DNA from 2 places in the Pseudomonas sp. NLJ1 genome. Region 1 is predicted to be linked to the other one. Evidence: riboswitches for the same ligand, from Rfam matches in the RefSeq annotation. Region 1 holds a riboswitch; the other holds the start of a gene.
What was found. A riboswitch is a leader RNA that binds a small molecule or an ion and turns the genes downstream of it on or off. The one in region 1 is predicted to bind thiamine pyrophosphate.

Region 1 (12,178 bases):
GCACGGGGCGCGATTGGTCTGGCTGCGGCAACGGCCGTCTCCTCGAACGGATTCAGCAGGAATTATGGCTGGGCGACGGTCGCGAGCAAACACCCACGAACGACCTGCGTCACACTTCAGCGAACGCTCGCCAGTTCGTGGCCACAAGCCAGGCAGTGACTCAGCCATTCACCGAGGAACAGGTTGAGCTGGGCCTTTTCGTCCGGCTGGTGCATGGCCTCGTTCGGATAGGGGTAGATGCTGCGCAGGCGCCGGGTGTGCTCGGCACTGACCACTTCGGCCATGCGCGCATCGTGGTACACCTGCACTTCCAGGTGCGGTACCGGCAACCACGGCAGGCTGTGCTCCTGGCGCACGTGCAGGGTGGTGGTGTACGGGCAGGCCAGTACCACATCGAGCACCAGCACGCCGAGCATCTGGTCGCCCTGGGTCATGCCGATGCGGCGCGAGCTCTGGGTGGTGCGCATGTCTGGCAACAGGCGCATCAGCCGGGCGTAGTTGGCCTCGCAGGCTGCCTGCAGCCCGACCAGGTCGACCCGATAACGCTCGCGCAGCAGGTTCACTTCCACATACCTCTTACTTCGTCACGATTCAGCGCCAGCCATTGCAGGCCGATGATGGTCGCCGCGTTGCAGATACGCCCGTCGCGTACAGCCTGCAAGGCATTCTCGAACGACCACACGCGCACACGAATGTCCTCGCCCTCTTCTTCCAGGCCATGCAGGCCGCCCGCCCCTTCGCTGCTGCAACGGCCGAGGAACAGGTGAACGTATTCGTCACTACCGCCGGGCGACGGGAAGTAACGGGTCATCGGCCACAGGGCGGTGAAGGCCAGGCCGGCTTCTTCTTCGGCTTCGCGGTGGGCGACTTCCTCGGGTTGCTCATCCTTGTCGATCAGCCCGGCCACCATTTCGATCAGCCAAGGGTTGTCGACCTTGCCCAGCGCCCCCACACGGAACTGCTCGATCAGCACCACTTCATCGCGTTGCGGGTCGTAGGGCAGCACGCACACCGCATCATGGCGCACGAACAACTCGCGGCTGATCTCACGGCCCATGCCCCCGGCGAACAGCTCGTGGCGCAGGTGCACCTTGTCGAGCTTGTAGAAGCCCTGGAAGCAATTGGCCCGCTTGACGATCTCGACCGCCTTGGGCACCGAATTCAACGTGTCTGACATGGAAATCCTCGTTGCTACATCAACCACATGCTTACCGCATCGCGCCATCCTACTCTGCACGCCTGCCGGTTTCACCCCTTTCCGGCAACCGTTCGCCCACTCGGGACAGCGCGCCTTCTCTCTGTTAGCTTAGTGGCGAACTGAAGGCCGCGCAGACGGTCAAAGGCCGACTTTTCCCTGTTCTGCAAGGATCCTCATGACACTTGTCAAACTGACTTCCGTGGCTGTGCTGGCCCTGGCCCTGGGGGCCTGCCAAAGCCTGTTCACGCCTAACTACCGGGCGCCGCTCGAGGTCAAGCGCGATGCCTGGGAGCATGTCAAACCCGGCTGCAGCGAAAGCGACTGCCCGCTGGTGAACATCGACATGATCCACTTCCCGGCCTTGCCCAAGCTCGATGGCATTGTCGAGAAACGCCTGCTGCAACTGACCGAAGACAACCAGCGCGGTAACGCACCCGCCACCCTGCAAGCCTACGAGCAGCAGTACCTGGCCAGTGCCGACAAGCGCAACAGCAGCTATCTGCAAGCCAAGGTACGTGAGCAGCATGACGGGCTGGTGATCATCGAACTGTCCAGCTACCTGGACAGCGGCGGCGCCCACGGCATGCCCGGGCGCGGTTTCATCAACTATTCGCGCAAGCTGGACAAGGTGCTGACCCTGCAGGACATGCTGGTGCCCGGCCAGGAAGACACCTTCTGGAAAACCGTCGAAGAATCGCACCGCGCCTGGCTGATCAGCGTGGGCATGGACAAGGATGCCGAGTTCATCAAGACCTGGCCGTTCAAACGGTCGCCGCACGTCGCCCTGACGTACGGCGCGGTGGTGGTCAAGTACGAGGTCTATACCATCGCGCCCTATTCCATGGGCCACGTGGAATTGAAGATCCCCTACCCGCGCCTGAATGGCGTGCTCAAGCCCGAACTGTTTCCCGGCCGCGGCTGAAGCTCAGCAGCCCGTGCAGTAGCCCTGCCAGCAGCAATGCCGGCAGGGTCGCCCCCACATCGGGCGCTTGCGCGGCGATCACATGGTACGCCGTAACGCCCACCCCCCAGGCCAGCAATGCCTGCCAGTGCAAGCCATGTACCTGTGCCGGCAGGCGGCGGCGACGGATCACGTAGTGGTCCATCAAGACCACACCGAACAGCGGTGCAAACACCGAACCGATCAGCAGCAGGAAGTTCTCGTACTGTGCCAGCGGCGCCAGCAGGGCGATCAGCGTGCACAGCACGCCAATGGCCAGCGCCAGGTGTTCGACCTTCAGGCGCACCAGCACGCCGGTGGAAACGGCCGCCGAGTGAATGTCGGCAAATGCCTTTTCCGACTCGTCGAGTAGAATCAGCAGCAGTGGAATGCCCATGCCAGCGCCCGCCAGGGCCAGCAGCAGGGCGTTGGCTTCGCCACTGCCGGCGAAGGCCAAGGTGTAGCCCACGCCCAGGCTCATCAGCCAGGTGTTGCCGATAAAGTAGCCCAGTACCGTACCGCCGAATACATGTTTGCCGTTACGGGCAAAACGCGAGTAGTCGGCGATCAGCGGCAACCAGGACAGCGGCATGGCAATGGCAATATCGAAGCCAACGGCCAGCGACATCGAACCGTCGCCGGCGCGGTTCCACAGTGCCGCCAGGTCGGCCTTGGCGAACAGGTTCCAGGTCAGCCACAGGCAAGCACCCAGCAGCAGCCAGATGCCCCAGGTGCGCAGCACCTTGCGCACGAACGCCAGCGGCCCACCGACCGCGAGCAAGGTGGCCAGGGCGCCGAAGCACAGCGTCCAGAGCACAGGGCTGTTCCAGGCACTGGTTTCGCCGAACGCCCGCGCGCCCAGCAGGCTGGCGGCATCGCGCATGACGATGATCTCGAACGCGCCCCAGCCCACCAGTTGCAGCAGGTTGAGCAGCGCCGGCAAGCGCGCGCCGTGGCCGCCCAGGCTCAGTTTAAGCGTGCCCATGGCCGACAGGCCGGTGTCGCTGCCAATGACACCGGCGGCCCCCAGCAGCAGCACCCCCACACCGGTGCCAAGGGCAATGGCCAGCACTGCGCCTGCAAGGCCCAGGCCGGGGGCCAGCATGGCGCCGACCTGCAGCACCATCAGGCCGATGCCGAGGGAAAACCATAGCGAGAACAGGTCGCGGGCGCCGAAGATGCGCTGAGCGATGGGGACCGGGTGGTCGGGGGAGAATTGGCTGGGGGTGGTCATTGTTGTGATCGCCAAAAGGGTTGAGGTATGTGCTGAACCGACTGGCCTCTTCGCGGGTAAACCCGCTCCCACAGGGACCGCACAATGCTCAAGGCAGTGGGATACCTGTGGGAGCGGGTTTACCCGCGAAGAGGCCAGCCGGTTCAATGCAGATGTAAAGTCAGTTACACCTTGTGGTACAGCTGGCTGCCTTCCTGGCGGAACCGCTCGGCCTGCTCGCGCATGCCTTGCTCGACCGTCACATCCACGGTTTCGATCTTGGCCGCGTACTCACGCACTTCCTGGGTAATCTTCATCGAGCAGAACTTCGGCCCGCACATCGAGCAGAAATGCGCGACCTTGGCCGATTCCTTCGGCAGGGTTTCGTCGTGGTAGGCGCGAGCAGTGTCCGGGTCCAGGCCGAGGTTGAACTGGTCTTCCCAACGGAATTCGAAGCGCGCCTTGGACAAGGCGTTGTCACGAATCTGTGCACCCGGGTGGCCCTTGGCAAGGTCGGCGGCATGCGCGGCGATCTTGTAGGTGATGATGCCGGTCTTCACGTCATCCTTGTTCGGCAGGCCCAGGTGCTCCTTGGGCGTGACATAGCAGAGCATGGCGCAACCGAACCAGCCGATCATCGCTGCACCAATGCCCGAGGTGATGTGGTCGTAGCCAGGGGCGATATCGGTGGTCAGCGGGCCAAGGGTGTAGAACGGCGCCTCGTCGCAGCATTCCAGCTGCTTGTCCATGTTCTCCTTGATCAGCTGCATCGGCACGTGGCCCGGGCCTTCGATCATGCACTGCACATCATGCTTCCAGGCGATCTTGGTCAGCTCGCCGAGGGTTTCCAGTTCACCGAATTGTGCGGCATCGTTGGCGTCGGCAATCGAGCCGGGGCGCAGGCCATCGCCCAGCGAGAAGCTGACGTCGTAGGCCTTCATGATTTCGCAGATTTCGTCGAAGTGGGTGTACAGGAAGTTTTCCTTGTGGTGGGCCAGGCACCACTTGGCCATGATCGAGCCACCACGGCTGACGATACCGGTAACACGCTTGGCGGTCAGTGGCACATAGCGCAGCAGTACGCCGGCGTGGATGGTGAAGTAGTCCACGCCCTGCTCGGCCTGCTCGATCAGGGTGTCGCGGAACAGCTCCCAGGTCAGGTCCTCGGCCACGCCGTTGACCTTTTCCAGCGCCTGGTAGATCGGCACGGTACCAATCGGCACCGGCGAGTTGCGGATGATCCACTCGCGGGTTTCATGAATGTGCTTGCCGGTGGACAGGTCCATGACCGTGTCCGAACCCCAGCGGATGCCCCAGGTCAGCTTGGCCACTTCTTCCTCGATCGAGGAACCCAGGGCGCTGTTGCCGATGTTGCCGTTGATCTTCACCAGGAAGTTGCGGCCGATGATCATCGGCTCCACTTCCGGGTGGTTGATGTTGGCAGGGATGATCGCGCGGCCACGGGCGATTTCCTGGCGCACGAACTCGGGGGTGATTTCTTTCGGGATGTTGGCGCCGAAGCTGTGGCCGGCGTGCTGCTCGTCGAGCAGGCCGGCGGCGCGTGCCTCTTGCAGCTTCATGTTTTCACGGATGGCCACGTACTCCATCTCGGCGGTGATGATGCCCTGGCGGGCGTAGTGCATCTGCGAGACATTTGCGCCAGCCTTGGCACGGCGCGGGTTGCGTACGTGGGCGAAACGCAGCTTGGCCAGTTCGGCATCGTTAAGGCGCTGCTGGCCGAAGTCGGAGCTCAGGCCGGCCAGCCGCTCGGTGTCACCACGCGCCTCGATCCACGCCGAACGCACGTCGGCCAGGCCCTTGCGCACATCGATGACAACGTTAGGGTCGGTGTACGGGCCGGAAGTATCGTAGACCAGCACCGGGGCATTGGACTCGCCACCGAAGTCGGTCGGGGTGTCGTCCAGGCTGATTTCACGCATGGGGACCCGGATGTCCGGGCGCGAGCCTTCGACATACACCTTGCGCGAACGCGGGAACGGTTGCACGGACTGCTGATCGACTTGTGCCGATTCGCTTAGGTTGATCGCTTTTTCTTGTTTGGTCATCACAGGCTCTCCAGACGGCTTCCTAGCAGTGGAATGTCGGGGTGAACCTGAAAGGCGCGGACGCACCCTTCATGGGTGCAGTGCCGGATATGGGGGTGCCTGAAGCTGCATGCAGCTGTGACATTCCCGGACCTGGCACAAGAGGCTCCCCGGGAAGGCGAGCAATCTTGTTCCCTACGCAGGCGCTAACCTGATCAGGTTCAACGGGATCCGCAACTTTGCGATCTCAGCCTTTGCTTCAAGGCACCCCGACAAGAACATGCGCAGTCTAGACTGGAGTGGTCGGTGAAGCCAAGCGGGTAAATGCGCGGATGATGAAAGGCACCCCGAGCGATTGTTGCCGGGTGCGCATGGCACTACACTGGCCCGTCGCTCGATACTCAACAGTTCAGTAATTAAATTTCGTACAAGGATTGCCTCTATGCTGCGCAAACTTTCACTGGCGATAGCCGTGTCTTGTGCGTCCAACGGAGTGGTCTGGGCAGCGGACGTGCCCCAAACAGTCAAGACCGACCTGGTCAGCGTCTACCAGGAAGCGGTCGACAACAACGCTGACCTGGCTGCGGCCCGCGCCGATTACGGCGCACGCCGCGAAGTGGTGCCACAGGCTCGCGCCGGGTTGTTGCCTAACCTGTCGGCCGGTGCCGAGATGCTGAACACCCGCACCAAGCTGGACGAACCCTCGGCCACCAGCAACCGCAGCGGCAATACCTGGAGCGCTACCCTGGCGCAACCTATCTTCCGCGCCGACCGCTGGTTCCAGTTGCAGGCGGCCGAAGCGGTCAACGAACAGGCGGCGCTGGAGCTGTCGGCGACCGAACAGAACCTGATCCTGCAAACCGCGCAGAATTACTTCGCCGTGCTCCGCGCCCAGGACAACCTGGCGGCGACCAAGGCCGAGGAAGCTGCCTTCAAGCGCCAACTGGACCAGTCCAACGAACGCTTCGACGTCGGCCTGTCCGACAAGACCGATGTGCTGCAATCCCAGGCAAGCTACGACACGGCGCGGGCCAACCGGATCATTGCCGAGCGCCAGGTACAGGATGCCTTCGAGGCCCTGGTAACCCTGACCAACCGGGAATACACGTCGATTCAGGGCGTGGTCCACACCCTGCCGGTGCAGGTCCCTACGCCCAACGACGCCAAGGCCTGGGTCGAAACCGCCGGGCGCCAGAACCTCAACCTGCTGGCCACCAACCATGCGGTGGTCGCTGCCGAGGAAACCTTGCGCCAGCGCAAGGCCGGCCATGCGCCGACACTGGACGCAGTGGCCAAGTATCAGAAGGGTGACAACGACAACTTCGGTTTCACCAACCCCGCACCGGCCCCCGTTACGCGCTATGGCGGCGACGTCGAGCAGACCAGCATCGGCCTGCAGTTGAACATCCCGATCTACAGCGGCGGCCTGACCAGCTCGCAGGTGCGCGAGGCCTACCAGCGCCTGAGCCAGAGCGAACAGCAGCGGGAAAGCCTGCGCCGCCAGGTGGTGGAGAACACCCGCAACCTGCACCGCGCGGTGAACACCGATGTGGAACAGGTGCAGGCGCGCAAGCAGTCGATCATTTCCAACCAGAGCGCGCTGGAAGCCACCGAGATCGGTTACCAGGTGGGTACCCGCAATATCGTCGATGTGCTCGACGCCCAGCGTCAGCTGTACACCTCGGTGCGCGACTACAACAACAGCCGCTATGACTACATCCTCGACAACCTGAGTCTGAAGCAGGCGGCCGGCACCTTGAGCCCGCAGGACCTTGAGGACCTCAAGCGGTACCTGAAGCCGGACTACAACCCGGACAAGGACTTCCTGCCGCCGGACCTGGCGGCTGCAGCGGCCAAGAACTTCGAGCGTCGCCCCTGAAAGTACTGGACCAAGGCGAGCGCGGTCGCTGTAGGAGCGGCCTTGTGTCGCGAAAGGGCCACAGAGCGGCCCCAGAGAATCAGCAGTGATGCACAGATTGCTGGGGCCGCTATGCGGCCCTTTCGCGACACAAGGCCGCTCCTACAAGGACCGCACCATTGCTGACTCTGTTTAGAAGTCAGCTGATGAGTTTGCCCAACCCATCGAGCAACCGCTGCAAAGCCCCTTGATTGGCCCGCATCACCGCCCTGCCCGCATCACCCATGCGCTGGGCATCCTGCGGTAACTCGACCAGCCTCCGCACCGCTTCGGCCAGCCCGTCGGCATCGTCCACCTGCTGCAACGCCCCCGCCTCGCGCAGCATCGCGCTGATTTCGAGGAAGTTGAACACATGCGGCCCCATCAGTACCGGCAAGGCCAGCGCTGCGGGCTCCAGCGGGTTGTGCCCGCCGGTTGCCACCAGGCTGCCACCGACAAAGGCGATGTCGGCCAAGGCATAGAGGAACAGCAGTTCGCCCATGGTGTCGCCGACCAATACCTGCGTCTGCCCATCGACCGGCGTGCCGGCAGAGCGGCGCACGGTGGTGAACTGTTCGCTGCACAGCGTATACACCGCAGCGAATCGCTCGGGGTGGCGTGGCACCAGGATCAGCAGGGCATCGCCATGCACCTGCAGCAACTGCCGATGCGCCTGCAGGATCAATGCGTCTTCACCTTCGTGGGTACTGGCGGCGATCCACACCGGACGCTGTGCAGCGTCCCACTGCTCACGCAATGCCCTGGCGCGCGGCAACAGTTGCTCGTCGACCTTCAGGTCGAACTTGATCGAGCCGGTGACCTGCACGCACTCCGGGCGCGCGCCCAGGTTACGGAAGCGCTGGGCCTCGGTTTCGGTCTGCACGGCAATCAGGCTCATCTCGGCCAGCATGGGCCGGGTCAGCCTGGCAAAGCGCCCATAGCCACGGGCCGAACGCTCAGACAAGCGTGCGTTGGCCAGCGCTATCGGAATGCCACGCTTCGCACACTGGTGAATGTGGTTGGGCCACAGCTCGGTTTCCATGATGATGCCCAGCTTCGGCTGCACTCGATCAAGAAAACGCCCCGCCGCCCACGGCAGGTCGTAAGGCAAGTAGCAATGCTGCACGCGTGGTTCGTCGGCGAACATGGCGCGAATACGCTCGGAACCGGTCGGGGTCATGCAAGTAAGCGTGATCGGCAATTCCGGGTAGGCCTTGAGCAAGGCTCGCACCATCGGCGCCGCCGCAATGCTCTCGCCCACCGACACCGCGTGCACCCAGATGCCGCCCCGGCGCATGGCCGGCAGCTTGAAGGCAAAGCGCTCGCCGATGCGTTGGCCATAGGCTGGCGCCTTGCGCGCGCGCAGGTACAGGCGCAGCGCAACCAGCGGCAGGCCCAGGTGAAACAACAAGGTATAGAGAGTTCTGTTCATGGCCGCGGAGTTTACCCGATCGCACGCAGGTGCACCGCAAAGCGCTCGGCCAGCCACTGCGCGGCCGGCCCCAGTGGCGCGTCGCGGCGCCAGGCCAGTTCAGCCACCAAGGCCGGTGGCCGCCACTCGCTGTCCAGTTCGACCATGTGCGCCTGGTAAGTCGGGTACTGCACCACGTGCCGCGGCAGCCAGGCCCAGCCCAGGCCGCGCATCAGCAGTTCGGCCATTGCATAGAAGCTGTCGGCGCGCCACACCTGCGGGCTGATCGCCTCGCCGCCGGGGTAGCCGCTTTGCTGCGGGGTGATCAGTAATTGTCGGTGGCGCGCCAGTTGCTGGCGTGTGACCCGGGCTTCGCCGGCGAGCGGGTGGCCGACCGCGCATACGGTGACCATTTCCACGCTACCCAGAGCGCGCCGCTCCAGCGAGGCCGGGATGCTCTCGTGGTGGAAGAACAGGCCAAGATCGGCGCGCCGCTCTACCAGCTTGCGCGCCACATCACCCTGGGCGCCGCTGGCCAGTTGCACCTCCAGGAACGGATAGCGGCTGGCCAGTTCGTCGAGGCTGTCAATGACCGGCTGATAAGGCATGGCTTCATCCTGGGCGACCCGCAACAAGGCCTCCTGCCCACGCATCAGCGCCAACGCACGGCCATCCAGACGCTCGCACTGGCGCAACAGTTCGCGAGCATCTTCCAGCAAGGCGCTGCCGTTTTCGGTCAGCTTGGGTTGCCGACCACTGCTGCGCTCGAACAAGGTGACCCCAAGATCGGTTTCGAGCAGGGCGATCGCGCTGCTGATCGCCGACTGGGCCTTGCGCTGCTCACGGGCCACGGCAGAGAACGAGCGCAGTTCTGCAACACGCAGAAAGGTACGCAACTGTTCAAGGTTCCACTGCTCGGCCATCAGCCTATCTCCAATAGTGATAGGTAATGACTTTACCCCATCCAGGCAACGTCTAGAATGCCCGTCCAGTCACCGGAGGGTCCCGCCATGAATGCCTACACCTACCTCGCCATCGCCATCTGCGCCGAAGTCATCGCCACCGCTTCCATGAAAGCAGTGAAAGGCCTGAGCACGCCGTTGCCGTTGCTGCTGATGGTGGTTGGCTATGGCATTGCGTTCTGGATGCTGACCCTGGTGGTGCGCAGTATTCCGGTGGGGATCGCCTATGCCATCTGGTCGGGGCTGGGGATTGTACTGATCAGTGTGGCGGCGCTGGTGATCTACGGGCAGAAGCTGGATATGCCGGCGATGCTGGGGATGGCCATGATTGTGGGTGGGGTGGTGGTGATTCAGCTGTTTTCGAAGACTGCTGGGCATTGATGTTCGCCTGACTATTGCCGGGGCCGCTTTGCGGCCCTTTCGCGACACAAGGCCGCTCCCACAAAGCATGCGTTCTACCTGTGGGAGCGGCCTTGTATCGCGATGGGCTGCACAGCAGCCCCAAGGATCGCAAAGCCCCCGCAGGCGCGACCCTGTATACTTGCCAGCTGTCCCAGTCTTCGAGGTACCGCCATGCCATCCGCTATTTCCACTGACGTACTGATCGTCGGCGCCGGGGTCGCAGGCCTCTGGCTCAATGCCCGCCTACGCCGCCTGGGCTATTCGACAGTACTTGTGGAACGCGCCAGCCTTGGCGGCGAGCAGACCATCAAGTCCCAGGGCATCATCCATGGCGGCACCAAGTACGCCCTCCACGGTGCCCTCACCGGGGCCTCGGAAGCCATCGCCGACATGCCACGCCGGTGGCGCGAAGCGCTGAGCGGCAGCGGCGAGCTGGACCTGACCAGTACCCGCCTGCTGTCCGACGCCCACTACCTGTGGTCGCCAGGCACCCTGGCCGGCAACCTCACCAGCTTCTTCGCCAGCAAGGCCGTGCGCGGCCGGGTCGATCAGGTTAAGGGCGAACAACTGCCGCCCGCGCTGCAGGACCGCGCCTTCAAGGGCAAGGTCTATCGCCTGGCCGAGCTGGTCGTGGACGTGCCCAGCCTGCTGGCCAACATGGCCCAGCTGGCGGGTGACAGCCTGCTCGCCGGCGAACGCATCGAGCCGCTGCGCGAGGGCGACGAGCTGGTCGGCCTGCGCGTGGACGGGCGCGACATCCGCGCCCAGCGCATCGTGCTCAGTGCCGGCGCCGGTACCGAAGACCTGCTGCATGCCCTGGGCCTGAACCAGCCGGCCATGCAGACACGTCCGCTGCATATGGTGATGGCCAAGGGTGCCAACCTGAAGCCGCTTTACGCCCACTGCCTGGGCGGCGGGCCGAAGCCACGGGTGACGGTTACCACCCACCCGGCCGCCGACGGCCAGTGGGTCTGGTACCTGGGCGGTGACCTGGCCGAAGCCGATGGCGTCGCCCGCGAGCCGGCTGCGCAAATTGCCGCGGCGCAGAAAGAAATCGCCAGCCTGCTGCCATGGGTCGACCAGAGCCTGGTGCGCTGGGCCACCCTGCGGGTCGACCGGGCGGAGCCGGCGCAATCGGGCCTGGTACGCCCGGACAACGCCTTCCTCGCCGACCAGCACCGCCTGCTGGTCGGCTGGCCGACCAAGCTGGCTCTTGCGCCGGACTTCAGCGACCGGGTCATCAGCCACCTGGAGCGCGACGGCATTCGCCCACAAGCGCAGGCCGACCTGGCCGACTTGCCACGCCCACCGCTGGGCGTACCGGCCTGGGAGCAACTGCTGCCATGAGCCTGCCCACCCTGCACGACTTCCATCGCCCCTTGGGCAGCACCGGTTTCAGGGTTTCGCCACTAGGCCTGGGCACGGTCAAGCTGGGCCGCGACCAGGGCGTGAAGTACCCGACCGGTTTCACCATTCCCGGCGACGACGAAGCCCGCCTGCTGCTGGCCCAGGCCCGCGAGCTGGGCATCAACCTGATCGACACCGCCCCAGCCTACGGCCGCAGCGAAGAGCGCCTGGGCCCGCTGCTGCGCGGCCAGCGCGACGAATGGGTGATCGTCAGCAAGGTTGGCGAAGAATTCGACAACGGCCAATCACACTTCGATTTCAGCGCCACTCATACCCGCCGCTCGGTGGAACGCAGCCTGCAGCGCCTGGAAACCGACCGCATCGAACTGGTGCTGGTACATTCCGACGGCAACGACCTGGCGATCCTGGAACAGCAAGAGGTCTACCAGACCCTTGCCGAGCTCAAGCAGGAGGGCAAGATCCTTGGCTTCGGCCTGTCCGGCAAGACCGTCGCCGGTGGCTTGAAGGCGCTGGAGCAAGGCGACTGCGCCATGGTCACCTACAACCTCAACGAACAAGCAGAACGCCCGGTACTGGACTACGCTGCCGAGCATGGCAAGGCCATCCTGGTGAAGAAGGCCCTGGCCAGTGGGCATATCTGCCTGGCCCCCGGCGTTGACCCGGTGCAAGCCAGCTTCGAGCTGCTATTCGCCCACCCGGGCGTCAGCAGTGCTATCGTCGGCACCATCAATCCGTTGCACCT
Region 2 (12,178 bases), 2.3 Mb from region 1:
ATTTCTGCTGCGCGTCAGCATCGCTTTGCTGCTAGGGGCGCTGAGTGGCGCCGAGCGTCAATTGCGCCAGCGCTTGACCGGGCTGCGCACCAATGCACTGGTTAGCACCGGTGCCTCCCTGTTCGTGCTGATGACCCAAGCGGTGCCGGGCATGGCGCCGACCGACGCATCGCGTGTCGCCGCGTATGTGGTGTCGGGCATCGGTTTTCTCGGTGGCGGCGTGATCATGCGCGACGGGTTCAACGTGCGTGGCCTGAACACCGCCGCCACTCTGTGGTGCACGGCCGCGGTCGGCGTATTGTGCAGCCTTGGGCTGCTGCTGGAAGCGACGCTGGGTAGCCTGGCGGTGCTGTGCGCCAATATCCTGTTGCGCGATATTGCCCAGCGCCTGGACCGCCAGGACGTGGTGCCGGCCAGCGAGGTAGAGCAGCATTTCGAGGTGCGCATCGTCTGCCGCGCCGAGGACGAGATCCAGGTCCGCAGCCTGATGTTGCAAAGCCTGGGCGACCCGCAGCTGAGGCTGCAGTCACTGCACAGCGAAGACCTGGCGAACCCCGCACGCCTGGAAGTGCGCGCCGAACTGCTGGGCACCGCGCAGGCGCCAGCGCAACTGGAGCAGTTGGTCAGCCGGGTCAGCCTGGAGAAAGGTGTAAGCTCGGTGCGCTGGCAATTGCAGCCGCAGGTACTGGCTACAGACTAGAACGAAAGGACTTCTTCATGCGCATTCGCCCTACCCTCGATCAAGACATTCAATGGCTACCGGGCGTCGAACGCTCGGCTGCGCAGGCCTTTGCCGCCTGGCCGGCACTGGCCTGGCTGGCGCAGGGTGACGTGATGGATTGCGAGGCACACCGGGCGTTTGTCGACGCAGGCGGTAGCTGGGTGGTCGAAGACCTGGATGGGTGCATTCTGGGGTTTGCCTGTGCCCGGCTCGAGGCTCAGGCGCTGCACCTTCATGAAGTTTCGGTACGCCTGGAGGCCCAGGGGCAAGGTGTAGGGCGCAAGCTGCTGCTGCAGGTGGCCGATGCGGCGCGCCAGGCGGGGGCGCGGGAGCTGACCTTGACCACCTTTGCCGATGTGCCGTGGAATGCGCCGTTCTATGCGCGGTTGGGGTTCGAGGTGATTGATGAGGGGCTGCTGGATGCTCGCTTGCAGCAGATTCTGGCCGGCGAGCGTGCCCATGGGCTTGAGGGCCGTTGTGCGATGCGCCTTGGTGTAGATAACTAGACCCCGGGGCCGGTACAGGCAACCCGGGCTTTCATTCATTTACACCCACTACCGAACTTTCTGCCAGGCAATACCCATCCCGCCCCTGGCGCTTGGCCTGGTACAGCGCCGCATCCGCCGCGGCCATCAGGCGCTCGGCCGTCACCCCCTCTCGCGCCAGGTCACCCACAGCAATCCCCGCACTGAACGACACCCGGCCAAGTGGGCTGCCCACATGCTCCAGCAGCTGCCGGCGCAACAGCTGTTGCACCTCCTGCACCAGCAGCTCCGCCCCGCGAGCATCGGTATCGGGCAGCAGCAGTGTGAACTCCTCGCCACCATAGCGCACAGCCAGGTCGGCCGGCCGCTTCAGCGCCTGCTGCAGCACCTCGGCAAAGCGCCGCAGGCACTGGTCGCCCGCGGGGTGCCCATAACGGTCGTTGTAGGCCTTGAAGTAATCCAGGTCGAGCATCACCAGCGCCAGCGGATAGCCCTTGCGTCGTGCCCTGCGCAGCTCCGACTCGAACACTGCATCCAGCCGTCGGCGGTTACCCAGGCCGGTCAGGCTGTCGGTCAGTGCCAGAGCCTTCAGGGTCTGATGTGCCTGGTGCAGCGCCCGCTCGATGACAATACGCTCGCGCAACTGGCGCAACACCACGCCACCAAAGGCCGCCAGCCCCACCAGCAACAGCAGCAATACCGCCACCGACTTGATCGCATCGTGCCGCCACGGCGCGACGATCGACTCCCGCGACAAGCCCGCTTCCACCACCAACGGGTAGCTGGCCAGCGCTCGATAGCCATACAGCCGTGGTGTGCCGTCCACCACGGCGACCGCTTCGGCCACCCCTTCGCTTGCATGCGGCAGGTGAAGGCGGAAAATTTCACTGCTGCTCAGGCTGCGGCCCACCACCTGCTCGACGAACGGCCGCCGTACCAGGATGGTGCCGTCGCGCTTGGCCAGTACCAATGCGCCGCGTTCGTCGATCTTGAAGTCCCCGTAGTAGCGCACGAACCACTCCACCTTGATGGTGCCCAGCAACACCCCGGCGAAGCTGCCATCGGCATATTGCAGGCGCCGTGAAATGGGGATGATCAGGTCGCCAGTGGAACGGCTGCGCACCACCGAGCCGATGTGTATCCCGCGGTTGGGATGGTCGCGGTGGTAGATGAAGTAGTCGCGGTCGGCATTGTTGGCATTGGGCGGGACTACCTCCTGGTCAGTCACGATCCAGCTGCCATCCGGACCATACACGAACAACCCGTGCAGCTGCGGCATGATGCTTTTCTGCTGCACCAGCAAGGTATGCAGGCGCGGCCGGTCGATATGCTCGAAGCCGTCGCCTTCCAGGCGCTCGGCCAGCGCCGCGGTAATGGCGTCGACCTGGCGGATGGCGTCTTCGGCATGCTGCGCCGTGGCCCGGGCCAGGTTGGTGACCATGTTCTCGGCATTGGTGAAGGCGTGCCGGTAATCGCGCCAGATACGCCAGCCTTCCACCACGACGAAGGCCAGCATCACCACCAGCATGAACGCCAGTACCAGGCGGAAAAGCGCCACGGCGCGGCCCTCGCCGGTTAGCGCGAAGAGCCCGTCTTCATCCTGTTTCCTGGCTGCACACATTGAAATCCCTAGCCATACCGCGTTCGCCGCCTTTCACTATAGTTGAGCACCATCTGCACGCAGCCGGCCAGGAAAAAGATTAAACCTTTGCCCCCCGTTCACCCTCAACCGTACGCGACACTGAGGTCGCGCCACGGTTTAAGGAGTGAAGCATGAGCAGTCTCTTCATCAAGCGCGTCGGTTTTTCCATGGTATTGGGCTTGGCATCGGTACACGCGATGGCGGCAAGTTCCGATGACTTCGTCGAAGCGGCCACCGAGGCCGGTATTGCCGAAGTGGTAACCGGCAAGCTGGCTCTGGAAAAAACTCAGAATGCCGAAATCAAGACCTTCGCCCAGCAGATGGTCACCGACCACACGCAAGCCAACCAGAAGCTTGGCGACATCGCTCGCAAGCTCGACATTTCCGTACCTGACGAAGCGGCCATAACCGACAAGGTCAAGAAAATGATCCTGGAATGGCGGGAGGAGTCGTTTGACAAGTCCTACGTCAACAACCAGGTCGACGCTCACGAAAAGGCGGTGGAGCTGTTCAAGAAGGAAGCGGCATCGTCCGACAAGGCTGAACTGAAGGCCTTCGCCAGTGAAACCCTGCCCAAGCTCGAACAGCATCTGGAGCATGCCAAGGCGCTTCAGGCCAAACACGGCAAGTGAGGCCCGCCATGAGTAACGATGCATTGAAAGCCGAAGTGCTGACTCGCCTGCTGCACGCACACCCCCAAGGGCTGGGCAAGGAGGTGCTGGACAACTACCGGGGCGAGAAAGCCGTTGCCGGCATGCTGAAAACGCTGCAGGAGGCCGGTTTGATCCAGGATGGCAGCGTGGCGGTTGGCAGCGACCACCAGATCAGCGTGAACTATCCGATCAAACTCTCGGCTGCGGGCGTGGAGGCAGCCAGGCAGGCAGAGCCCTGAGTCGTGTGAGCGGGGCTTGCCTGGCCAAGGGCTCGAGCCAGCCTGCCCCGAGCAATGCCGTCTTGATCGCAGGGGCCGCTGCGCGGCCCTTTGCGACAATGCCAACTTCATGGGTGTTTTTCGACGTCCCGCGGTGGCTTGGCAGGCCCTTGCGGGTCGACTTGTGGATCTTCCACATCGGGTGAATCGGGATCGAAACCCAAGTCCTCGCTTCTGTTCGCCTGCTCGGACGAATGAGGCCCTTGGGGATGTTTGCCTGGCTGTTCTGGTTCGGGCATGAGGCTATCTCCGGTGAGTGTCTAGGGAAGAAACCACCGGCGGTGAAAAGTTTGATTAATCTGCATTCACAGCTAGCCGAGCGCGGCATTCAACCAACGCTTGATCACGCTCCTTCAGTTGTTCCTCGAGCCGCTGGAGTTGCCGAGCCTGTTCCGCGCACAATTCGCGCCTGGTCTCCAGGCTCTGTACCTGCATATCCAGCTGCCGGCGCATTTCCTCGCTGGCACCCTGCGCCTGGGCCAGGATCGTGCGCAAGCCCTGAATCTGCGCATCACGCTGCTCCAGCAATTCATCCTGCGCCCTGCAGGCGCTGGCGGCCTGGCGATGTTCACCCAGCAAGCGCTCGTTGTCGCGGTGCAGGCGGGTCAGCTCGTCCTGTTTGACGATCATGCCCTGCTGCAGTTGACGCACCTCCACCTGCACTTGTTGCAGCTGCGCTTCGTGGCGGCGCTGTTCCTGCTCACGTTGTTCGCGGCTGGCGTTGCGGTAGTGCTCCAGCGCATCGCGGGCATGACGGTGCTTGTCTTCCAGTGACTTGACCTGCTCGTCCTTGTCGGCCAGGCGCACCTGCATCTCGCCCAGCGACTGGTTGAGGCTGGCACTGCGCAGCTGTTCGGCCTGCAGGGTGCTTTGGGTGGAAAGCAGTTTTTCCGATTCGGCGGCCAGTGCGGCCACATCGATCTGATGCTGTTGATGCGCCGCAGCCAGTGCCTGCTGGGCAATGGCCAGTTGTGACTCCAGTTGTTCGCGCTGCCGAGTGAAGGCGCTTTCGGCCTGCTCGATCTTCAGGTCGGCCTCGTCCTGCAACTGGGTGGCCAGTTGCCCGACCATTCGGCTAAGCACGTCGCTCAGCGCAATGCCGCCCTCGGAGGCCACAGGCTGCTGGCCGTTCAACTCTTTCAGGTAGCGGTGAATCGTGGTCTTGGAGCCGGTGTTACCCAGCTCGATACGTATCGCATCGATGCTGGGGTTTTCGCCCCGGGCAATCAGCGCCTGACGCGCCTGCTGCACTACAACCTTGTTTATACCGCCCCGGGCCATGCTTGCTCCTACGATTTTGTACCGTGTTATGTACCATGTAATTACATACCAATTATGGCGACAAGCAATTGCCCGTGCAAACATTTCCTATGGTAGAATAATCACGGCTTATCGCATGTGAGTGGGTCATGGAGGCTGTGCAAGGGGATAAAACAGTACGCCAGACAGCAAAGCGCCCCGCTCGGCTTCAAGCCGGCGGGGCGCTGCAAAACGCTGTCGCAGCTAGCGTCAGGTGTAGTGTTCAACCCTGGCAGGTGTTCTACGCATCAGCACCTTGCCACTGCGTACCGACACCAGCGCATGCCCCTGGCTGCGCACCATCTCGTAATCGTCTGGCGCGGACAGCAGCAACAGGTTCGCCGGGCGCCCCACCTCGATGCCGTAGCGCTCGCCCAGGTTCAGGGTGCGGGCGCTGTTGTCGGTGATCAGGTCCAGGCAGCGCTGCAGGTCTTCGTAGCCAAGCATGTGACAGATGTGCAGGCCGGCCTCGAGAACACGCAGGATGTTGCCGTTGCCCAGCGGGTACCAAGGGTCGACGATGGAATCCTGGCCAAAGCACACGTTCATACCAGCCCGGTCGAGCTCGGCCACGCGGGTGACGCCGCGGCGTTTCGGGTAGTTGTCGAAACGCCCTTGCAGGTGAATGCTCTCGGTCGGGCAGGACACGAAATTGATACCCGACTGCTTGAGCAGGCGAAACAGCTTGTAGCAGTAGGCATTGTCGTACGAGCCCATGGCCACGGTATGGCTGGCTGTTACCCGGGGGCCCATGCCGCGCACCCGCGCCTCTTCGGCCAACACTTCGAGAAAGCGCGACTGCGGGTCGTCGGTCTCGTCGCAATGCACATCCACCAGGCAGCCGGTACGCTCGGCCAGGTCCATCAGGAACTTCACCGACGACACACCCTGGTCGCGAGTGTTCTCGAAATGCGGGATGCCACCTACCACATCGGCACCGATGGCCACCGCCTCGGTCATCAGCGCCCGGCCGTTCGCGTACGATTCGATACCCTCCTGGGGAAAGGCGACGATCTGCAGGTCCAGCAGGTGGCGCACTTCGTCACGCACTTCGGCCATGGCCTTGAGCGCGGTCAGGGTGGGGTCGGTGACATCGACATGGGTGCGCACGTGCTGGATGCCATGCTCCACCAGCATGCCGATGGTCTTTTTCGCGCGGTTCTTGATGTCGTCGTGGGTGGTGATCGCCTTGCGCTCGGCCCAGCACTCGATCCCTTCGAACAGGGTGCCACTCATGTTCCACCGCGGCTCGCCGGCGGTCAGCGTGGCGTCCAGGTGAATGTGCGGTTCGATAAACGGCGCTACCACCAGGTTCTGCCCCGCGTCCAGATCATCGGCAGCGCGCACTGCCACCCCTTCTGCCTGGGGCAGAACGGCGGCGATGCGTTCGCCGCTGAGCTCGATGCGGAACAGGCCAGGCTTGCCGCGCAGGCGTGCGTTGATGATGTTCATGATGCGTCTCCCTGGGCTTTGCGAGTGGCCCTACCAGCATAGTGGCCCAAGCCTTGTGGTATTTGCTACCGGCCCTATCGCCGGCAAGCCAGCTCCCACGTTTTGCGCAGGCCTCAGGGCTGTGGTTTACCTGTGGGAGCGGCTTTAGCCGCGAAGAGTCCAACGCGGTGCATGGCACCGGCTGCGCCGGTGTTCGCGGCTAAAGCCGCTCCCACAGGGTCCCTGCTAATTCAATGAGTTATGTGCAGTTCTATGAGAGCTGGCTTGCCGGCGATAGGGCCGATGCAGGGCAGCAAATCAGGCTCCGTCCAACCCCATCTGCCAGAAATCCGCCTCCAGGCTGGACGCCTGGCCGAAAATCCCCACCAGCTCGGCGAACCGCTGCTCGGTCATGCTTCGTGCCGCCAGTTCATCCAGGTGCTTGCGCGCCGCCGCTGCAACACCTTGGTAGCCCTCCCCGGCATATTCGCCGATCCATTCGCGGTACGGGTGATTGCTCAAATCGCCGATGCGCTCGGCCAGGGTTCGGCCGATCTCGGCATAGCCGATCACGCACGGCGCCAACGCCACATGCAACTCCAGCAGGTCACCCGCTGCACCGCAGTCCAGCACATAGCGGGTATAGGCAACCGTGGCCTGGTGTTCAGGCGCGGCCTCGATATCGGCCTGGGTCAGGCCCCAGCGTGCACACAGCCGCAAGTGCAGCTCGGTTTCATCCAGAATCGCCGCCAGCCCGGCCTGTGCGGCGCGGATGTCGGCCGGGCGACGGCTCTTGTAGGCGGCCAGCGCCCAGGCGCGGGCGAACTGGATGAGGAACAGGTAATCCTGTACCAGATAGGTACGGAAGGCGGCTTCGCTCAGCGTACCCTCGCCCATCTGGCGCACGAATTCGTGGTCGACGTAGCTGTTCCATTGCCGCGTGGCGGCAGCCTTGAGGCGGTCGAAGATATCCATGCTCATTTGTCCTCCGGGTAGACGGCATCGAAGAAGGCAAGCTCCAGTGCCACGGTGCGCTGGTAGAAGTCCCCCGCCAGCGCGGCATCCTGTGGGCCGACGCGGTCGAGTTCGGCTTGCAGGAAGGCAACGAAGTCCTGGAATGCCGGGTTGTCGTGCAGGGTGATCCATTCGGCGTGGACGAAGTTGTCCGGCGTCGGTTTTGGCGCCTTCAGCGCCCAGTCCAGATACAGGCCTTCGGCGACGTTGAGCACCGCCAGCGCTGCTGCATAGGACCGGGTGGCCGCCGCTTCGCGCATGATCGCCTTGAAACCGGCGGTCGGCACGGTGTCAGCCGGCTCGCTGCGTTGTGCAGTACTGACCCCAAGGGCCTCGAAGGCGCGCAGGAAGTAGGTGTTCTCGTCACTGCAGATCATCCCGGCAAAACGACCGAAGCGCAGGCGCGCCTCGAAGGTGTCGGCGGTGGCGATGGCTGCGCCCAGCAGGGTCAGGAAGCTGTCGAGGAAGCGGTGGTCCTGCACCAGGTAGTCAACCATGATCGGGTCCGGCAGGCTGCCGTCGCACAATTGGGTGACGAAGCGATGGCCAACGGCCGCCGACCAGGTCGGCTCGCTGCGGCGGCGCAGGGACTGGCTGAAACGTTCGGTCATGTTGCTGTCCTTGATGGGGGTGACAGCGAGACCGCGGTATTTGGCATGAACGGGCCTCGCAGTGAGGCCGGCAAAAAGGCAGGTTTCAAGTCCCATCCCTTCGCCGGCATGATCCGGATCAGGTTCGAAGGGTCACCGCGCTGCAGCATTTAGCGGTTTCTCAGCCCGTTGCCAGGCTCCCCTTGGTGGCGCTCAGGTATACCCCAGGGCGCCGCTGCTGTCACCACCCAATCTGTGGGCAATGGGGGACCCACTAGTGGGGACCTTCACCCGTTTTTGACGCTACGGTATTTAGCGCACATCAGGCGCCACAAGGATTTGTTTAGAAACACATTCCTCGTGTTTGGGTTGGCATACCCATTGCTCCAGCCCCAGAAACGGGCAAAAAGCCATTGATGGCCGCAAGCCATGCTGTCGCGAACGAGGCAAAAGGCAATGAAAACACCCGCCGTGATCCACCCTGCCAGGCACGCATTCCAGCTTTCCACCCTCACCACGTTGATGCTCGGCCTTGGGCTGGTCACGGCTACGGCAGCTCCACTTGACGACAACAGCATGCCACCGCCAACCGACCCGTCGGCCTACACCAACCAGCCGGCTGACCCGACCCAGGCCTTGCTGGACCTGTACAACATGCCAGAGGCAAATCGAGGCTCACTCGAACTGACTGATGGAGTGTACGGCGACCGCGACACGGTACGCGCAAACAACGTGCTGCCGCCGGCTCTGCAAACCGGGGAAAAATACCCCACCAACGGCAAACCGAGCCCGCTGTACGGGGCGCTGCCATTTACCCAGCAGTTACTGCTGTTCGAGGAGTTCGGCACGGAAAGACTCGACCCCACGCTGCCGCCGCCCGCTCTGACCTTCCCGGTGCCCACCTTGGGCGCGGCACCGGCGCAGGACCCTAACGTGGTGGCCCGCAGCGGCCCCAGCGGTACAGCCCTTGAAGCGTTCCTCAAACAGCCGGGCCTGTACCCGTTCCCGACCCAGTATTCCAACGTGCTCGACCGCAACCCCTGGAAAGCGCAGATCGAGATGTTCCTCAACCGCCAGCCGGTCGGTTCGCCTGCGGAAGGCCGGCCGCCAGGAAAAGGCTGGTCGCACCAGCGCTGGAACGAGTTCTATCCGCAGGCAGGGTTCAAGACTGCCCAGGCCGGTGCGCGCATCAATCTCGGCCTGCGTGACCGCAAGCAACTGCACAACTATGCGGTTGGCGAGTTTGCCCCGGGCGGCCTGTACTACCAGACCTCAGATATCCCGAACACGCTGGGCACCACCAAGGGCATCGACACCCGCTTCCACCCGAAAATGCCACTGCAAAACCACAAATCGCTATGGACCTTCGACGGGACCTTCCCACCCAAACTGCTGATGGCGCGCTATGGCCAACCGATCCTCATGCGCCATTACAACGCGCTGCCGATCGACCCCTCGGCCAACGCCGGGTTTGGCCTGCATACCCTTTCGACCCATGAGCACAACGGCCACTCCCCTGCCGAAAGCGATGGCTATGCAAACGCCTACTTCTTCCCGGGGCAGTACTACGATTACCGCTGGCCATTGCAACTGGCCGGCTATGACACCATCAATACCCGTGCCGAAGACCCACGTGCCGCGTTCCCTTGCTCGGCGGGCGAAACCTTGTTCGTCAATGATGCCAACCCCGGCCTGAAAACCTGCCAGAACGGCAGTATCAAGATCCGTGGAGACTGGCGCGAAACCATGAGCACCCACTGGTTCCACGACCACATGATGGATTTCACGGCGCAGAACGTCTACAAAGGCAACGCCGTGATGATGAACTACTACAGCGCCCTGGACCGTGGCAACGAGGCGCTGCAGGATGGCGTCAATCTGCGCTTCCCCAGCGGTTCGGGCATGCCGTGGGGCAACCGCGACTACGACGTCAACCTGGTGATCGCCGACAAGGCCTGGGATGCCAACGGCCAGCTGTGGTTCAACCCATTCAACACCGATGGCTTCCTCGGCGACCAGATCCTGGTCAACTGGCAGTACCGGCCCGTGCTCAAGGTACGCGCGCGCAGTTACCGGTTCCGTATTCTCAATGGCTCGGTGTCGCGCTACCTGAAGCTTGCCGTAGTGCGGGAAATTGCCGGCAACAGCGGCGAATTCAAAGGCCCGACCGGTTCCAACCTGTCGTATGCACGGGTGCCGTTCCACATGATCGCCAACGACGGCAACATCATGGAACACACCGTGCCGTTCGATGGGACGATGGACCTCAACGGTGATGGCAACCTGCAGGACAACAATGGCGTCTTGCCGTTGCAGGGCATCGCCGAGCGCTACGACATCATCATCAACTTCGCCAAGCATGGCATCAAGGTTGGCGACAAGCTGTACCTCGTCAACCTGGAGGAGCATCAGAGCGGCAAAGGCCCGGAAGGTGCCATTGCGCTGGCCGATGTGCTGTCGGAAAAATACAAGGCCGTGATCAAGCAGACCAGCAACGGGCCGGAGTGGGACAACGGCGACCCGGCGATCGGCAAATTCCTGCAGTTTGTGGTTCAACCCTACAGCGGCCAGGACCTGAGCATGGACCCGGTGGCCTATGAACCGGCCAAACCGGGCAAGGCCGAAGGCCTGAGAATGCTGCCGCTGCCAATTGACCGGAACTCGGCCACCGACCAGGCCAAGCTCAAGGATGCCCGCCATCGCGAGTTCATCTTCGGTCGCTCGGACGGTACCGACACCCAGCCCTGGACCATCAAGACCGACGGCGGCTTTGGCTACAGCATGGACCCACGGCGCATCAGCGCTGCGCCACAACTGGCCCAGCAGTCCACCGACGGCGGTTTCAGCGGCGACGGCACCCTGGAAGTATGGAAGATCATCAACGGTGGCAATGGCTGGAGCCACCCGGTGCATGTGCACTTCGAAGAAGGCGTGGTTCTCAGCCGCGATGGCAAGGCCCCGCCAGAATGGGAAAAGTGGGCGCGCAAGGACGTGTATCGCATCGGGCCGGATATCGACTCTTCGGAAGAAGTGGAAGTGGCGATCCGCTTCCGCGAGTTTGCCGGGACCTACATGGAACACTGCCACAACACCCAGCATGAAGACTCGTCGATGCTGCTGCGCTGGGACCTGGAGCACCCAGGCCAGTTCCAGGTTATGCCGACCCCGCTGCCAGGCTGGGATGGCGTGGAGTACGTGGCTTCGGTTGGCCTGCCGACCTTCCGCACCAACGACCACGATGACGACGACCCGGCCAACAAACCGCCGGTCGCAGCCAACGACACCGCAGCTACCACGGCCGGAAAGCAGATCACCTTGAACGTGCTGGCCAACGACACCGATCCCGAGAACAACCTGCCGTTGACCGTCGTCGGCCTCAGCCAGCCGGGCTCCGGCCAGGGCGCCACCAGTACCGACGGCACCACGGTCACCTACGTCCCGCCGGCCTCGGTAACCACAGCGTTCACCGCCAGCTTCAACTACTCGGCTCGTGATGCCAAGGGCGCTGAATCGGTTGCCCCGGCCACGGTCAGCATTGCGGTGAGCCCGGCAGTGGCGCTCGACCAGATCCAGGTCACCAGTGCCACGGTGCAGGTGCGCAGCGGCAACCGCTTCACCTGGGACATTTCGGGCACCACCACGGTGGCCACCGGCAACAGCATTACCGTGACTGCGGCAACCACCAGCGGCCCGCTGCTGCTGGGTACGGCGACGCTCAGTGCTACGACCAGCGGTGCCCGTTGGCGGTTGTCGACCACCACCACCGGCAGCGGCCCGGCCACACCGGCGACCGTGACCGTGAAATCGGCGCTGGGGCAGAGCGTGACGGCGCCTGTCAGCATCAGGTAACCGAAAAGCGGGGGCCGCTGTGCGGCCCCCAACCCCGTTATCGACGAGGACCGCTTCATGTCCGGTTCATGGCGCTTCCTGCTGGTGCTCTCGCTGTTCGCCGCCAGCATCCCGTTCTGGCCGTTGCAACCGCAGCACCCCGTGGCCGAGGAAGCTGCAACCCCCTGGGGGGCCGATTACTTCCCCAACATCCCCCTGCTCACCCAGGACGGTGAA

Region 2: linked by a shared signal. The riboswitch ahead of R9B85_RS25045 (TenA family protein) and the one ahead of thiC (phosphomethylpyrimidine synthase ThiC) in region 1 are both predicted to bind thiamine pyrophosphate.

Annotation. Positions count from the first base shown of each region.
Region 1 covers NZ_CP137735.1:2,232,665-2,244,842, forward strand. Annotated here, with positions in the region: gene cpdA (3',5'-cyclic-AMP phosphodiesterase) at 1-31, opposite strand, end outside; gene R9B85_RS10045 (DUF1249 domain-containing protein) at 117-569, opposite strand; gene R9B85_RS10050 (NUDIX domain-containing protein) at 560-1,177, opposite strand; gene R9B85_RS10055 (RsiV family protein) at 1,374-2,120, shown strand; gene cytX (putative hydroxymethylpyrimidine transporter CytX) at 2,089-3,372, opposite strand; gene thiC (phosphomethylpyrimidine synthase ThiC) at 3,537-5,417, opposite strand; TPP riboswitch at 5,572-5,678, opposite strand; gene R9B85_RS10070 (TolC family outer membrane protein) at 5,839-7,275, shown strand; gene waaA (lipid IV(A) 3-deoxy-D-manno-octulosonic acid transferase) at 7,454-8,725, opposite strand; gene R9B85_RS10080 (LysR family transcriptional regulator) at 8,737-9,627, opposite strand; gene R9B85_RS10085 (DMT family transporter) at 9,715-10,047, shown strand; gene R9B85_RS10090 (NAD(P)/FAD-dependent oxidoreductase) at 10,240-11,415, shown strand; gene R9B85_RS10095 (aldo/keto reductase) at 11,412-12,178, shown strand, end outside.
Region 2 covers NZ_CP137735.1:5,558,801-5,570,978, reverse strand. Annotated here, with positions in the region: gene R9B85_RS25090 (MgtC/SapB family protein) at 1-700, shown strand, start outside; gene R9B85_RS25085 (GNAT family N-acetyltransferase) at 718-1,227, shown strand; gene R9B85_RS25080 (sensor domain-containing diguanylate cyclase) at 1,259-2,827, opposite strand; gene R9B85_RS25075 (DUF4142 domain-containing protein) at 2,980-3,480, shown strand; gene R9B85_RS25070 (hypothetical protein) at 3,489-3,740, shown strand; gene R9B85_RS25065 (DUF6021 family protein) at 3,848-4,018, opposite strand; gene R9B85_RS25060 (DNA-binding protein) at 4,074-5,060, opposite strand; gene codA (cytosine deaminase) at 5,289-6,530, opposite strand; gene tenA (thiaminase II) at 6,828-7,490, opposite strand; gene R9B85_RS25045 (TenA family protein) at 7,487-8,134, opposite strand; TPP riboswitch at 8,213-8,327, opposite strand; gene R9B85_RS25040 (Ig-like domain-containing protein) at 8,570-11,962, shown strand; gene R9B85_RS25035 (SCO family protein) at 12,020-12,178, shown strand, end outside.